3 regions of the Ectobacillus sp. genome follow, and region 2 is predicted to be linked to each of the others. Evidence: riboswitches for the same ligand, from Rfam matches in the RefSeq annotation. Region 2 holds a riboswitch; each other region holds the start of a gene.

Region 1 (5,183 bases), on a different contig from region 2:
ATTCAGCTTATCAGGGTAAGTACGGGGTAAGTAAAGTGAGAAAGCAACATTGAAAGTGAATGTTGCTTACCTTTTCCCCTAGTTAAAATAATACGTTTACGAGTTGGATTACTTTTTTATTTTCTACATTATAATATATTTCCAACCCTTTTCTTTCACTCGTTACGATTTTTGCACTTTTTAGCTTTGCAAGATGCTGTGAAATGGTTGATTGAGGCATATTAAGACGTGTATACATTGTAGATACGTTGCATGCACCACGGTCAATCAATCCTTTCACAATACAAAGGCGAACAGGGTGAGCAAGGACTTTTAACATCTCTGCATTTCCCTCAAATTTCTCTGTTTCTTCTTGGAATGAATCGATCATGTAAGGTAACACCTCCATATATACTAATAGCACCATACATATACATAACAAAATTTTATGATAAATAGTATACATGTTGCAAATATTTAGTCAAAAAGTAAAGAAATCGTAAGAAAAGTGTAGCTGTGTAAATTTCCTCATAGAAATAAGTCATTACAATGAAATATCAACTTAAGTGATTGTTATATATTTGTGTAGGCTACTACTTAGCATAAATTTAAAGTTAATGTAAAGATATGGAGTTATTCGCATGATTTTTGTAACAATTTTGTAATAATCAACTCCCTAATTGTATCATATTTATGTCTCTTTATGTAGTGAATAGGATGAAGAACAGAAATGTAGTTTAAGGCGAGGATATTATATAAAGAGAGGAGAGAAGAACAGCGTGTCTTCCCTCCTTTTTTGTTTATAATTTGTCAATATGGGCTAAAGCATTTGTGAAATCTTGTTGTAGATCTTCGTAGTTTTCTAATCCTACAGAGAGTCGTAACAGGCAGCGAGTTATACCACGTTTTTGACGTTCCTCTTCCTTCATCGCGGCGTGTGACATAGTGGCCGGATAGGAGAGAATGGATTCCACAGCTCCTAGACTAACTGCAAATACAGGCAATGTTATGTGTTCTAGAAAGGTTTGTAGCGCAGACTCATTTTTTAATTCAAATGAAAACACAGCACCAGGATGTTTTGCTTGTTTTTGCTGAATCTCATAACCGGTATGTTCTTTAAGACCAGGATAATACACACATTTTATTTTTTCATGATGCTGTAAATAGGAAGCGAGTTTTTGGGCAGAATAGGCAGACTGTTCAAGTCGGACATGTAAGGTTTTTATGCCGCGTAGTACCAGCCAGCTATCATGGGGTCCAAGTATAGCACCAAAAGCATTTTGTAAGAAAGCAAGGCGTTCTCCTAGCTGTTCATCCTTTACAACAGCTAAACCCGCTGTAACATCGCTATGACCCGACAGGAACTTTGTAGCACTGTGCAGAACAACGTCTGCACCAAGAGTAAGAGGTTGCTGATATAGCGGAGTTAAGAATGTATTATCAACGAATGTAAGAGCACCAATCCTTTTTGCTAAACAGGAGATTGCTTGAATATCTGTAACCTTTAACAGCGGATTAGAAGGCGTTTCAACATAGAATAATTTTGTATTTGGTAAGATGGCATCGGTAACAGCTTCTATATCTGTCATATCTACGAATGTATGTAAAATGCCATAGCGAGATAAAACTTCTGTAATCATGCGATACGTGCCACCGTATACATCTTCTGAAATAACTACATGATCTCCTTGTGATAGTAATAAAAAGCTTGTCGAGATGGCTGCCATTCCTGATGAAAATGCAAAGCCTCTTGTCCCTCCTTCTAACTCAGCGATGGTTTCTTCTAACGCTTCTCTAGTAGGGTTGCCAGAACGACTATAATCGTATTTCCCAAACTCATTGACACTAGTTTGGTGAAATGTGCTTGTATTGTATATCGGTACACTCACTGCCCCTGTATGGGGGTCTACTTTGTGACTATTGTGAAGTAATAATGTTTGTACGGAATAGGATTCAGTCATGCTTCTACCTCCTTGTGAAGAGCAGCGAATGCTCTTTCTAGATCTGTCATTAAATCGGTGATATGTTCAATTCCTACTGAAAAACGTAATAGACGGTTACAAATTCCCCGTTGTGTTCGAATTTCAACAGGAATATCAGCATGCGTTTGTGTAGCAGGATAAGTGATTAAGCTTTCCACTCCACCAAGACTTTCAGCAAATGTAATAAGGGAGAGTGCTTGCAAGAATGGATTTATCCATTCTTCCCGTGCTAAACGGAATGAAAGCATACCTCCGCGTCCTGGATACAATACATCGGTTACTTCATCTATTTTTTGTAGGTAGGATACTAATTGCTTCGCATTTTCTTCGTGTTTGTTCATTCGAAGAGATAATGTTTTCATACCGCGCATAAGAAGCCATGAGTCGAAGGGACTTAACACTGCCCCTGAGGAATTATGATAATAGGCCAGAGATTCGCATAATGTTTTTCCTTTTGCGACGATAAGGCCGCTGAGTACGTCATTATGGCCACCTAAATATTTGGTAGCGCTGTGAATAACAATATCAGCACCAAGGCGAAGAGGCTGCTGTAAAATAGGTGTGTAAAACGTATTATCAACGATAAGCAGCACATTATGCTCGTGGGCGATCGTAGCAATTGCTTCAATATCAGCAGTATGCATAAGTGGATTTGTTGGAGTTTCTAGAAAAATTGCTTTCGTTTGTGGAGTAATAGCTGCTTGCACTTCAGCAGGATACAATGTGTTTACGTATCTACATCGAATATTCCACTTTGCCTCATAATCACGTAGTAAGCGAAAAGTTCCTCCGTATAAGTCTTCTGAAACAATTATTTCATCTCCTGATTGAAATAGGGAAAGAAGCAATGTAATGGCAGCCATGCCTGAGCTACAGGCAAAGCCCTGATCCCCTTCCTCTAATTCTGCAATTGCATCTTCCACTATTTTGCGAGTAGGATTACCTGTACGAATATAATCATAGCCACTTGATTGTCCAATGCCTTCGTGACGATAGGCGGTTGAAAAGTATACGGGAGGATTGACGGTTCCGGTTACGTCCTCACTTCTATTTCCAATTTGAGCGAGCTTTGTCTCTATAAATTTCATAGTAATCCCTCCTAATTAAAATAAAAAACCTTCTATAAGAAGAAGGTTTTAGTAACAGCACTTCTTCTTATCTGTCAAATTCAAATGAATCTGCTGGAATTAGCACCTTGTTAACATCAAAGTTAATGGTTGCTGAGGTGTCAATGGGCCAGTCCCTCTACCTCTCTCGATAAGAATATATGGAATTGTATGAAGTCTTTCTAATAAAGTATATCAATATCAAGAGAAAAGCAAACATTTTTTGATTATTCGAAAGAATTAGTAAGGATTATTACGTGCGAAAATAATAAATTATTCATTTTTTTCTGAAAATATATTGACGTTTTGGAGTAACCCATGCTAAATTAGTGGAAAATTGTATATTTACGATCTGGTAATGGTGAAACTCTTATCGAGAGTGGTGGAGGGATAGGCCCTATGAAGCCCGGCAACCTTCAAACAGGTGTTTGAAACGGTGCTACAACCTGCAAAACGATGGTTTTGCGTGATAAGAGGAGGAAAAAATGTCCCCCTCTTCTTTTATTGGAAGTGGGGGTTGTTTGGTTTGACTATAAGGAGCGTGGCAAATGGGCAACTTAAAAGAGAGACTAGGGCAAGGAATATTAATAGGGGACGGGGCAATGGGGACGATGCTCCATTCATACGGTTTACAAAGCTGCTTTGAAGAGTTAAATATAACTGAGCCTGATCGAATTAGTGGAATTCATAGGCTTTATGTAGAAGCGGGAGCAGATGTAATTCAAACTCATACGTATGGGGCAAATGAAGGAAAACTTCGGATGTATGGCTTAGAAAATAATGTGAAGCAAATTAATCGTGCAGCGGTTCGAAATGCTCGAACAGCAGCTGATTCGAATACAGTTGTACTCGGCACAATCGGTGGTATGAAACATATTGGATCAGTTATGACGACTGAGGTTGAACGAGAATTTATGCTTATGGAGCAAGCTAATACATTACTTGAAGAAGGGGTAGATGGACTTCTTCTGGAGACATTTTATGATGAAATAGAGCTCTACCATGCACTTGGAGTATTACGTAAGGCTACAGATCTTCCTATTGTGGCGCAAGTTGCGTTACATGAAGCAGGCCTTACGCAAAGCGGTCGATATATTGAACAAGTACTGCTTGAATTGCAACAAAGGGGCGCTGATGTTGTAGGATTAAATTGTCATCTGGGACCGCTTCGCATGATTGAATCATTAGAAACCGTGTCATTGCCAAAGGAAGGATTTTTATCCGCATATCCGAATGCTGGGTTACCAAAGTATGATGACGGAAAGTATGTGTACGAAGGAACGGCAGATTATTTTGAACATATGGCAAAAGGGTTTATTGAGCAAGGAGTTCGTCTTCTTGGTGGTTGCTGTGGTACGACTCCAGAGCATATTCGTGCAATGAGACATGCATTGGATGGGCAATCGCCAATATATGAGAAACAGATTAAAGTTCGGCCCACACCTATTGTTGTTACGCAGCCAGTTCTAGCAACCAATTCTAGTTTGTCAGAAAAGGCGAAACTTGAAACTACCGTTATTGTAGAGTTAGATCCGCCGAAGCAATTGGTAACGCAACGCTTTTTTGAAGGTGCAAAGGCGCTAAAGCATGCGGGAGCAGATGCAATTACGCTTGCTGATAATTCCCTAGCAAGTCCGCGTATTTCAAATATGGCAATGGGAGCGCTTTTGCGGCGATATGATATTCCTGTTCTGGCCCATTTAACATGCCGTGATCATAATTTAATTGGATTGCATTCGCATTTGCTAGGGTTGTCTTCTTTAGGAATCCACGAAGTATTAGCTTTAACAGGGGATCCAGCTAGAGTAGGCGATTTTCCGGGTGCTACATCTGTATTTGACGTATCCTCATTCGAGTTAATTCGAATGATAAAGGAATTAAATGCTGGTCGATCTCCACTAGGAAAATCTATTGGTGTGCCAACATCATTTTCTATAGGTGCGGCTTTTAATCCAAATGTTCGTCACTTCGATGCAGCAGTTCGAAGAATGGAGAAGAAAATCGAGGCAGGCGCAGATTATTTTTTAACACAACCTATTTTTGATAAAGAAGTGTTAGTGAAAACATATGAGGCAGTTAAAGACTTTTCAACCCCTATTTTTATCGGAATTATGCC
Region 2 (5,032 bases):
CGAAAATTCAAGTTACCATTATTAACGGAGGCATGTTCTATATTACAAAAGAGCGAATCACCTAACATAAAAAATGTGCATGGGTAAACGTGATACCATTGTATCACGATCACCTATGCACATTCTTATATACCTTATTTTGCATGAATGCCTTCTTTTGTTTGCTGCATAACGAGCTTTTCTAGCTCCTGTATGGCGGCAATAACTGTTTCACTCGTAATCGTACCCATAAGATGAATGGACTCGTGAGGAAGCACCGCAGTTTTCGCAATCGTTTCAATGGCATTCTTATCTTCAATTGATATTCCAAAATCCGCAAGAGAGGAAGGAAAACCAAATTGTTTGTAGTAAGGCAGTAAAAACACAATCTCGTCCCACTTTTTCTCAATTGCTAGTTGTGCAAAAATACCGTAAGCTACTTTTTCCCCGTGTAAAAAGGAGTGGGTTTCATTCACCTTTGTCAATCCATTATGAATCGCATGTGCCCCAGCTACTCTTCCAAAACGATCACCATAGCCGCCAACCATTCCACCAACAGCAATAATCGTTTCAATGACTTTAATAAAAGCAGGTGTTACCGTTTTAGCTTCCATACTTGTAATTGCCTCTTGACCAAGCGTTAACAAAACATCGCGGCATAACTTCGCGGCATGGTGGGCTAGTAATACCGAAATAGATGGATCAGAAAGCTTTTCGATTAATGCATTGGCTTCGTACCATTTCGCTAATGTATCTGCAATGCCCGCCTTCAATAGACGAATTGGTGATGCCAAGATGACACGCGGCTCTAATAAAACAATGTTTGTACTTGAGGGAAAAACGGTATAGTGAGTAAACACTCCTGTTTCATCGTAAAATACACTTAATGGCGTCCATGCAGCACATGTCGAAGCAAGTGTTGGAATAAGAACGGTTGACGTATGTGTCTCATTGCCAATTGCTTTTACCAAATCTAGAATTTTTCCGCCGCCAACTCCTATTACTGCTTGAAACGCACCCTTTCGAACCTTACGAGAAAGTCGATTCACTTCCTCTAGTGTACATTCTCCCCTATACACCTCAAATTGACAAAGTACATGTGAAAAAGATGGAAAATAAGGGCTAATCGCCTTCCAGGAGGCATCCCCGCGAACAATTAAGCAACTTGTAATTCCACTATTTAACAATCTTCCTTCCAAAGAATCCAAAACATTTACATCACACACGTACAGTTGAGGTGCTCCTCGTACTTCCAATTGTTCTTTCAATTTTTTCTCCTCCTTTAAGGTAAAAAGAAGTGACGTAATAAGAGATTTAATCTGCCTATTACGTCACCTTACCAACCTATTATTTTCTATTTAGCATCCATTCTGGTTTTCCAAATCCTTTAAAATCTTTATCAATTTCTGCTTCAAATTCCTTTGATTCTACAGCTGTTTTCAAATCTTTCGCAAATTGCTTATCTAAATCTTTTGTATTTACAACTACGCGGTTCCGGTATTGATCCGGCATTTTTTCAAGTTGAAGGGCATCCAATAAATTCATTTTTGCAGCTAATGCAAAGTTACCAGGAACTGCAGATAAATCTACACTTTCCACTGCTCGTGGCAATTGTGCTGCTTCAATTGGCTTAAAGACAAGTTTCTTTGTATTCTCTTTCACGTCTTTTTCAGATACAGTTAACGGATTTGCATTCGTATCAAGTTTAATAAGACCTGCATCTTGTAAAATAACAAATGCACGTGCTGCGTTCGTAGGATCATTTGGAATTGCAATGGAGCTTCCTTCTTTAACATCGTTTAATGATTTGTATTTATTTGAGTAAATCCCCATTGGAGCTGTTGGAACAACAACTAACTCAGAAAGTTGCATATTATTTTGCTTTGCAAAATTCTCCATATACACTTTATGCTGGAATAGGTTCGCATCAATGCTTCCTTCCGCTAACGCTTTGTTTGGTTGAATATAATCACTAAATTCTACGACAGTTACCTTATAACCTAACTTCTCTAACTGTGGTTTGATTGCTTTCGTAACCATATCACTGTATGGACCTGTTGTGGCACCAATTTTAATTTCCTTTTTTTGCGTTGTTGTTTGAGATTGATTTTGTCCTGCACAAGCTGCTAACAGACCGAGTGATAATACAAAAACAATTAGTAATGCTACTTTCTTCATGCTTGAAGTCCTCCTCATTGATGAACAATTCATTTATTTTTTATTTAATTGTCTTGCAATGCGATCTCCTAAAAATTGAAGGATTTGCACAAGACAAATTAACACAATAACCGTAGTAAACATAACCGTATTATCATATCGATAATACCCAAAGCGGATAGCTAAATCCCCAACTCCTCCGCCACCAACAATACCAGCCATTGCTGAATACGCAACAAGACTAATAGTTGTTATTGTAATGCCCTGTACAATGCCAGAACGTGCTTCAGATAAGAGTACATCTTTAATAATCATCCAAGGTGTAGCTCCAATTGCTATACCTGCTTCAATGACTCCTTTATCGATTTCTCGAAAAGACGTTTCAACAATACGTGCAAAGAAGGGTATTGCAGCAACCGATAATGATACCGTTGCAGCAGTCGGACCTATTGTTGTACCCGTAAGCAACTTCGTTAACGGCAAAAGTGCTACAAGTAAAATAATAAACGGAACGGAGCGTATAATATTTACAAAAAATCCTACTATTGTTTTTAGTGCTTTATTTTCCAAAAAAAGCCCTTTATCCGTAACGAATAATAGAATACCGAGTGGTAAGCCAACTAAAATAGAAACAACAAGAGAAAGTGCTACCATGTAGAGCGTTTCAAAAAATGCTTTATTTAAGTCAGGTAGAATTTGAATAATGTTAGATACCATGATGGATCACCTCGACATGTTGAGTTTTCAATGTTATATAGTCAATCGCCCGCTGTACTTCATCCTTCTCACCAATCAATTCCATTACAAAAATCCCCAGCGGTGTTTCCTGTATGTATTCAATTTTTCCATGTAGAAGATTTCCTTTAACGCGAAAAGTCTGTAATACATCAGAGACAATAGCTTCTTCTGCAATGCTTCCTTTAAACTGAATTTTAATAATCGTTCCGGTCCGTTTTTCGATAATACGTTCTGGAATTTCAAATTGCAAAACACTCTCAATAAATTGCACCGTTATAGGTTCTTTCGGATCAGCAAATACGTCATATACGTTTCCTTCCTCCACAATATGACCCTCTTGCATCACGGCTATCCGATGACATATTTCCTTTACAACTTCCATTTCATGCGTAATTAATACAATAGTAAGACCAAGCTTTTTATTAATAGATTGCAATAGTTTTAAGATTGATTTCGTAGTTTTTGGATCAAGTGCGGAAGTAGCCTCATCACAAAGTAGCACAGATGGATCATTCGCTAACGCACGAGCAATACCAACACGTTGTTTTTGACCGCCACTGAGCTGTGCAGGATATACATCACGTTTATCATGTAATCCTACCATTTCTAACAGTTCATCTGTTCTCTTATCAATTTCGGTTTTAGTTTTACCAGCTGCTTTCAGTGCAAAAGCAATATTTTCATGTACGGTTTTCGAGCTAATTAAATAGAAATGCTGAAAAATCATACCAATCTTTAGTCTAGCCTTCCGTAATTCCTTGCCTGTAAGCTTTGTCAGCTCTATTCCTTCTATTTTTACAATGCCCGAGGTAGGAGATTCAAGCAGATTCATACACCGAAGTAAAGAGCTCTTTCCCGCACCGCTGTATCCAACAATCCCAAAAATTTCTCCCTTTTGAATGGTTAATGATACATCGTCGACAGCTTTTACCTTTCCATGTTTTGTACCATATTCTTTCGTGACATGTTGAATTTCAATCATACGCTCTCTCTCCTTTGCAACATAAAAAGCCTCTTTCATTTGAAAGAGGCACCGTGACTACTGTTACGACTTATCTCTCAGAATAAAAGTATTCTGCAGGAAGTAGCACCTTTCCCGAATTCGGTGGTTGCTGGACGTCATAGGGCCTGATCCCTCAGTCACTCTTGATAAGTAAAAAATTATTCGATTTTTCAACTAACTTGAATAATAGTATGAATCTTAAAAATTGTCAATCATTTTTTGTAGATTCGTGTCGGATTGTTACTTTCGATTCAACATCCATGCTGGTTTACCAAACCCTTTAAAGTCGCTATCAATAATCGTTTCAAACTCTTTCGATTCCACGGCAGCTTTTATATCCTTAGAAAATTGACTGTCTACATCCTTCGTATTAACAACAACTCGGTTGATATGCTCTGGTCGCAATTTTTCTATCTGTATAGCATCCAATAAATTAAGCTTTGCAGCAAGTGCAAAGTTACCTGGTACGGCAGATAGATCGATACTATCAATGGCACGAGGCAGTTGCGCTGCTTCAATCGGCTTAAATACAAGTTTTTTCGTATTCTCTTTCACATCTTTTTCAGATACAGTTAATGGGTTTACATTTGCATCAATTTTTATAAGACCTGCATCCTGTAAGATTAATAGTGCACGAGCTGCGTTTACTGGATCATTCGGAATGGCAATGGCACTGCCTTCCTTTATATCATTCAATGATTTATATTTTTTGGAGTAGATCCCCATTGGAGCTGTTGGTACTGCTATAACTTCAGAAAGCTGCATATTATTTTGCTTAGCGAATGTTTCCATATACAACTTATTTTGAAACAAATTCGCATCAATGCTTCCCTCTGCTAGCGACTTGTTTGGTTGAATATAATCATTAAATTCTACCACCGTCACCTTATAGCCCTGTTTCTCTAACTGCGGTTTAATTGCTTTCGTTATCATATCTGAATATGGTCCTGCTGTTGCACCTATTTTAAGTTCTTTCTTTGTGGATGACGTTTGAGCTTGTCCCCCGCACGCTGCTAAAACACCAATTGAAATCAATAACACGACCAATACTGCTAATTTCTTCATAACATAATCCCCCTTCAATTCCTGACTTATTTTCCTACATAGTTTTCCAAACAACACAAAAAGCCTCTTTCATCTGAAAGAGACACCGTG
Region 3 (5,183 bases), on a different contig from region 2:
ACACCGTAAAAGTGAAAATCAAATGGATCAACTGCAAGCGATTCACTCGTTGTTGACGTTTTATTATGAGGATGAATCATTAAACAGGCAGACACATCTTTAAACAATCCAGCACTTACATAACTTCCCTTTGCACTTCCATTTGGTCCCCCCTCTTCTGCAGGTGTGCCAAAAACAATGATTTCTCCCCCAGTCTCATCAATAACCTCAGCTACAGCAATTGCAGCTGCCACACTAGTTGTTCCTATAATATTATGTCCACACGCATGACCAAGACCAGGAAGTGCATCGTACTCAGCTAGATATCCAATGGTAGGACCTGGTTTACCAGATCGCTTCCTTGCTATAAAACCTGTTTCATGTCCTGCAATATCTTTTGTAATTTCAAACCCAGCCTGCTCTAATAGAGCACGTAAGGTTTGAGAAGCAAAATGTTCTTGATTTCCAATTTCAGGATTGTCATGAATAATATGACTTGTATCAATATATATTGCTTCTGCTCTATTGATATTTTCAATAATTCTATTACGCTGTTCTTCCGCTTGTATTACAGACATATTAGCATCCCCTTTTTACAAGTTTTCAATATCCTTTATAGGAATAAATGTTGGAATTTGAGCCCCTTTATATGTTTCTTTAATAAAATTCGCAACCTCTTCTGTTTGATAAATCGCTACTAACTTTTTCAATGCTGGATCATCTTTACGCTTCGTTTGCGCCGCAATGATGTTTACATATGGTTTAGCTGTTTCGTCTTCCCTAAAAATCGGATCTTTAGTTGGGTTAAATCCAGCATCAACTGCAATACCATTGTTTATGATGGAAGCTGCAACATCATCCATAGCACGAGGGGTTTGCCCAGCAGCCACAGGAGTTATTTTTAAATTTTTAGGGTTTTCTACAATATTTTCTAATCCACCTTTACCATCAAAACCTTGCTTTAACTTTATAATTCCTGCCTTTTCTAAAAGAATAAGTCCACGTCCTAAATTCGTTGTGTCATTCGGCACTGCAATTTGATCCCCATTCTTCAAATCCTGCACACTCTTTATTTTTTTAGAATACAAGCCTAAAGGCGCAAGTACTGTCGTTCCAATCGCTGTTAGATCCAAATTACGATCTTTCTTAAAGGTATTGAAATAGGCCACCGTTTGAAAAGCATTCACATCTACTTCACCATTGCTAAGTGCAAGATTTGGTTGAATGTAGTCCGAAAATTTGACGATTTCAATATTAATACCTTCCTTTTTTGCTTTTTCTTTAACAAAATCCCAAACACGTGTGTCAGATCCACTAATACCAACCTTGATTGTTTTTTCTTGAGTTGTAGATGTTTTGTTACTGCATCCGGTTACGATTAGTAGAATGCTAGCTAGAACGAATAATAGTTTTTTCATAGTTAATCCCCTTTTCCTTTTGAGTGAGTCTGATGATACTTCTAACTCGTTTTTATTTTCCATAGTTCACATGCAGTAGGGTATGGTAGGTTGACGGAATCCATGTTTTTTAACTATGTACATGTAATAATCCAACGCTTCTTTACGTGAAGTAATCCCCTACTACAAATAAAAAACCTCTTTCTAGAAAATAGAAAGAGGTTGAAATGTTAACAAAAATATGAAAACATTTATAAACTCTTCTTATCTTCCAAGCACTTTTGCTTGCTGGAATTAGCACAGTATTCAAAGAGAATCCGCTGCCGAGGTATCATAGGGCCAGTCCCTCCACCTCTCTTGATAAGAAATAGGAAAATTTATTATATTTTGTAGAGTGTCTTTATTCTAATAATTTTGTAAAAGAAAGTCAATAGTTTTCACCCATTATTTTTATCGGATTTAAATGAATTTTATCATATGCATAAAAAAAGAACACCTAGTAGGTGCCTTTCGTTAAATCGTATTCCGATTTTAATTGGCAGTTACCTGCTTTGACATCCTATCTATCTCAATAAGATGCTGTTCCGATAATTTGAATCCAAGCGTCCCGATATTTTCCTCTGCATGTCGAATCTTTGATGCTCCTGGAATCGCCACTACTGTGTCTCCGTGAAAATGAATTAACCAATTTAATGCAATTTGACTGGTTGTTACGTTATATTCTAAAGCTAAATTATCTAGAAGATCAATAAGTGGCTTTGTTTTTGCAAGACCGCTAGGTTTGAAATAGGATAAATATTTCCGAGGTCCTGTAATTTTTTTCACAAGTTCTGGATTTTTATGAAACTTGCCCGATAATATTCCTTGTTCAAGTGGAGAATACGCAATAATCGTAATGCCTAGCTCTTTAGCAGCATCCATAATACCGTTTTTCTCAATGCGACGATCAAGTAGGCTATACTTCACCTGATTCGAGGCAAGTGGGTATCCGAACTCCTGCAAAACCTTATGAGCTTCCCTCATTTTTGATTCATTAAAATTACTTACGCCTGCATAACGGATTTTTCCTTCCTTTATGAGCGAAGCCATTGCAATTAACTGCGAGCGAACATTTGAAAGTGCATAGGGTTGGTGAATTTGATACAAGTCTATTGTGCGGCCTTTTAAAGCATGTATCCGATTATCGATTGTAGAAGTAATACTACTAGCAGATCGAAATAGTGGCCACCACTTCGTTGCAACGAGAGCATCCTTTGCTTCTTCACCAAGCATTACCAAAGCTTCTGCTAATGCTTCCTCTGACTGCCCTTTTCCATATACTTCAGCGGTATCAAACCAATTGATTCCACCTTGTAAACTAGTCTTGACAATGCTACGAATGTCGTCCTGCGATAAAGCTGGCCAAAACCGACCTACCATACCGCTCCCTTTACTAAATTGCCAACATCCAAGACCAAGTGCGGAAATCTCCAATTCTGTTTTTCCGAGTGTTCGAAGCGGTATAGCCGTTTGTTTCAGCATTTGTTTCCCCTCATTTCAATTGTGTATGCACAAATAAGCATAGCATAAGTGACCGAAAGAGCGCACTTTAAACAATTATCTCTTGCATTACGAAATTTGATTTTTCGTTCCTGCTCTTCGTTTGATAAATAGGATAAGGGCGATTAGGAAAACGAGAACGATACCAGCTACCGTTATAATATGCTGGACATTAGGTACAGTAATCGCCATTGTCACTGTATTTTCACTAGTAGGATCAATTTGCCACTCCAAATCCTTCCCATCAAACGATACATTATTCGCATTTGAAGTAATCGCTTTGACAGGGAGAGATACTTTCACACGCAAATCAAGGTTTTGTCTAATTTGACTCGCTACAAATGATGGAGCAGACTGAGCAACCTTAAATTGCTTGTTTATTGCTTGTAATAAATTATTATAATAGCTTGAAATGTTCAGTTTTCCCGTAACGTAATACACCGAATAAAAATACTTATCCACTTGCTCTGTATGAAACGAAATAAATTCATTATTTTCAAGTGTTGCTTTAGTTGCAGCATGAGCAACACCAGATTGTTTTGGTTCAAGTCCAATACTCTCCAAATGCTTCGACGCCTGAAAACCAAACTCACTTTGGCTTTCAAATGGCTTGATTACAAACCCATTATTGTGTAATTCATCTTCTAGCATTGTAAATGGATTGTAAGTTCCAATATATGCTTTGACTTGTTGCTCTAGTCCAAATGTTAAATCCGCATCAGCGCTTCCATTTTCATGAACCGTAATATGTGCTTGTCCAGATGCACACCCGCCTACTAACATGCTAAGAAAACAAATAAGTATAATTGCTATAAATCCCTTACTTCTTGGATGCATTTAAATCCTCCTTTCTATGCAGATGATGGTTCCTATTAAAAAAGTGGACACATACATAGTTAGATACACAAACATTATTATAGCAAGTCCATATACTATATAGTAGCTTAAATGAGAGGAGGAAAAAAGATGAACAAGCAAGATTGTTATCATCTTTGCCATCAATACAATGGCAAAATTGTGCGCATTCATGATATAGAAGGAGGCCTCCATGTAGGAAAAATCACGAAAATTACAGAGGAGTCTGTTTGGATTGAGCCCATTAGCAAGCGACCATACAATGGTGGTTTTGGCTACGGTCCAAGATACAGTGATGAAGATTATTATGGCTATGACAAGACCGGATATAGTGGATATGGCTATGATTCCTATGGCGAATTTGGTTTGGAACTTGCCTTTGGATTTATTTTCGGCATTACACTCGCAGCCTTATTCTTTTTTTAATCATCGCAAGAATTATGTAAACTACTCCCTTCAGTGAGGACATGCACTTTACTGAGGGAGAATTCCTTTATTTTCTACATAGAAATGAACGATGACCAAGTACGTGTTGATATTTTGTTAAGATTTTTTCATGTTTTTCCAATAACTCCAAATAAGAAGGGGGAATCGTTGGAGAAACGTCCCAAATTGGCACTTCCTTTGCCCTGTGCGCCATATTAGCAATCGTACTCCCCTCAACCATTCTTATATCAGAAAAACCGGATTGCTGCAAATAATCATACCACTGCTGCTCTGTTAAAAATTCCTTTGTACCATATATGCCACGAAGTTCACTTTGTTCTTCGTCATCGAACGGCCGTTCCGCACACATCTCAATACAAGCTAAATATCCACCTGGTCGTATGACACGCCTAAGTTCTGCAATTGTTTGTTGTACATTTGTAAATGCAATTACTGACTCTGACAATACAACATCGAATGTTCCACTTTTAAATGGAAGTGCTTCCACGGTGCCTTGTAGAAGAGAGATTGTTACACGTTCTCGCAAAATACTTTGTTTCGCTTTCACAACCATAGTAGGGTTTAAATCAATTGCAACCATTTGGCACCCATATTTTTTCGCAATGTATATAGCCGTTCTTCCCGTGCCACAACCTGCATCTAATACAGTGCATTGCGAAGAGAGAGGGAGATGGCTTAGTAAGTGGGTGGTTAGAGAAAAGCCTCCTGGATGTGCACTACTTACACCAAGTTGTGCCAATAAATCTAAATACAGATTTTCCACATGAATCACCCTTATTTTAAACTCCTACTATTACTATGTATCGAAAAGAAAAATGTGCACAAAAAAACAGGGAGTAAGCACTCCCTGTTTTTTACAAACATATAAATTTTAGTGTTCTTCTACATAAGCCCATTTGTAAGAGTAGTCGCCGCCAAAGTTATGTTTTACAATACCTTTTACATACGGACGTTGCGCATAGGAAT

Evidence for each region. A riboswitch is a leader RNA that binds a small molecule or an ion and turns the genes downstream of it on or off. The one in region 2 is predicted to bind S-adenosylmethionine.
Region 1: it holds a riboswitch for S-adenosylmethionine, as region 2 does, so the genes downstream of both, AC11ZT_RS01350 (bifunctional homocysteine S-methyltransferase/methylenetetrahydrofolate reductase) here and AC11ZT_RS02525 (methionine ABC transporter ATP-binding protein) in region 2, are expected to answer to the same signal.
Region 3: it holds a riboswitch for S-adenosylmethionine, as region 2 does, so the genes downstream of both, AC11ZT_RS04700 (MetQ/NlpA family ABC transporter substrate-binding protein) here and AC11ZT_RS02525 (methionine ABC transporter ATP-binding protein) in region 2, are expected to answer to the same signal.

The regions. Positions count from the first base shown of each region.
Region 1 is NZ_JBXKMX010000034.1:52-5,234, reverse strand. Features, by position in the region: gene AC11ZT_RS01365 (ArsR/SmtB family transcription factor) at 83-370, opposite strand; gene metC (cystathionine beta-lyase) at 780-1,940, opposite strand; gene AC11ZT_RS01355 (methionine biosynthesis PLP-dependent protein) at 1,937-3,049, opposite strand; SAM riboswitch class I at 3,114-3,225, opposite strand; SAM riboswitch class I at 3,435-3,543, shown strand; partial or broken gene AC11ZT_RS01350 (bifunctional homocysteine S-methyltransferase/methylenetetrahydrofolate reductase) at 3,616-5,183, shown strand, end outside.
Region 2 is NZ_JBXKMX010000055.1:397-5,428, forward strand. Features, by position in the region: partial or broken gene AC11ZT_RS02505 (YqhG family protein) at 1-65, shown strand, start outside; gene AC11ZT_RS02510 (iron-containing alcohol dehydrogenase family protein) at 135-1,247, opposite strand; gene AC11ZT_RS02515 (MetQ/NlpA family ABC transporter substrate-binding protein) at 1,327-2,157, opposite strand; gene AC11ZT_RS02520 (methionine ABC transporter permease) at 2,191-2,853, opposite strand; gene AC11ZT_RS02525 (methionine ABC transporter ATP-binding protein) at 2,843-3,856, opposite strand; SAM riboswitch class I at 3,924-4,030, opposite strand; gene AC11ZT_RS02530 (MetQ/NlpA family ABC transporter substrate-binding protein) at 4,118-4,942, opposite strand.
Region 3 is NZ_JBXKMX010000097.1:393-5,575, forward strand. Features, by position in the region: partial or broken gene AC11ZT_RS04695 (M20 family metallopeptidase) at 1-557, opposite strand, end outside; gene AC11ZT_RS04700 (MetQ/NlpA family ABC transporter substrate-binding protein) at 573-1,397, opposite strand; SAM riboswitch class I at 1,638-1,743, opposite strand; gene AC11ZT_RS04705 (aldo/keto reductase) at 1,908-2,897, opposite strand; gene AC11ZT_RS04710 (hypothetical protein) at 2,985-3,752, opposite strand; gene AC11ZT_RS04715 (hypothetical protein) at 3,882-4,196, shown strand; gene AC11ZT_RS04720 (class I SAM-dependent methyltransferase) at 4,264-4,980, opposite strand; gene AC11ZT_RS04725 (peptide ABC transporter substrate-binding protein) at 5,089-5,183, opposite strand, start outside.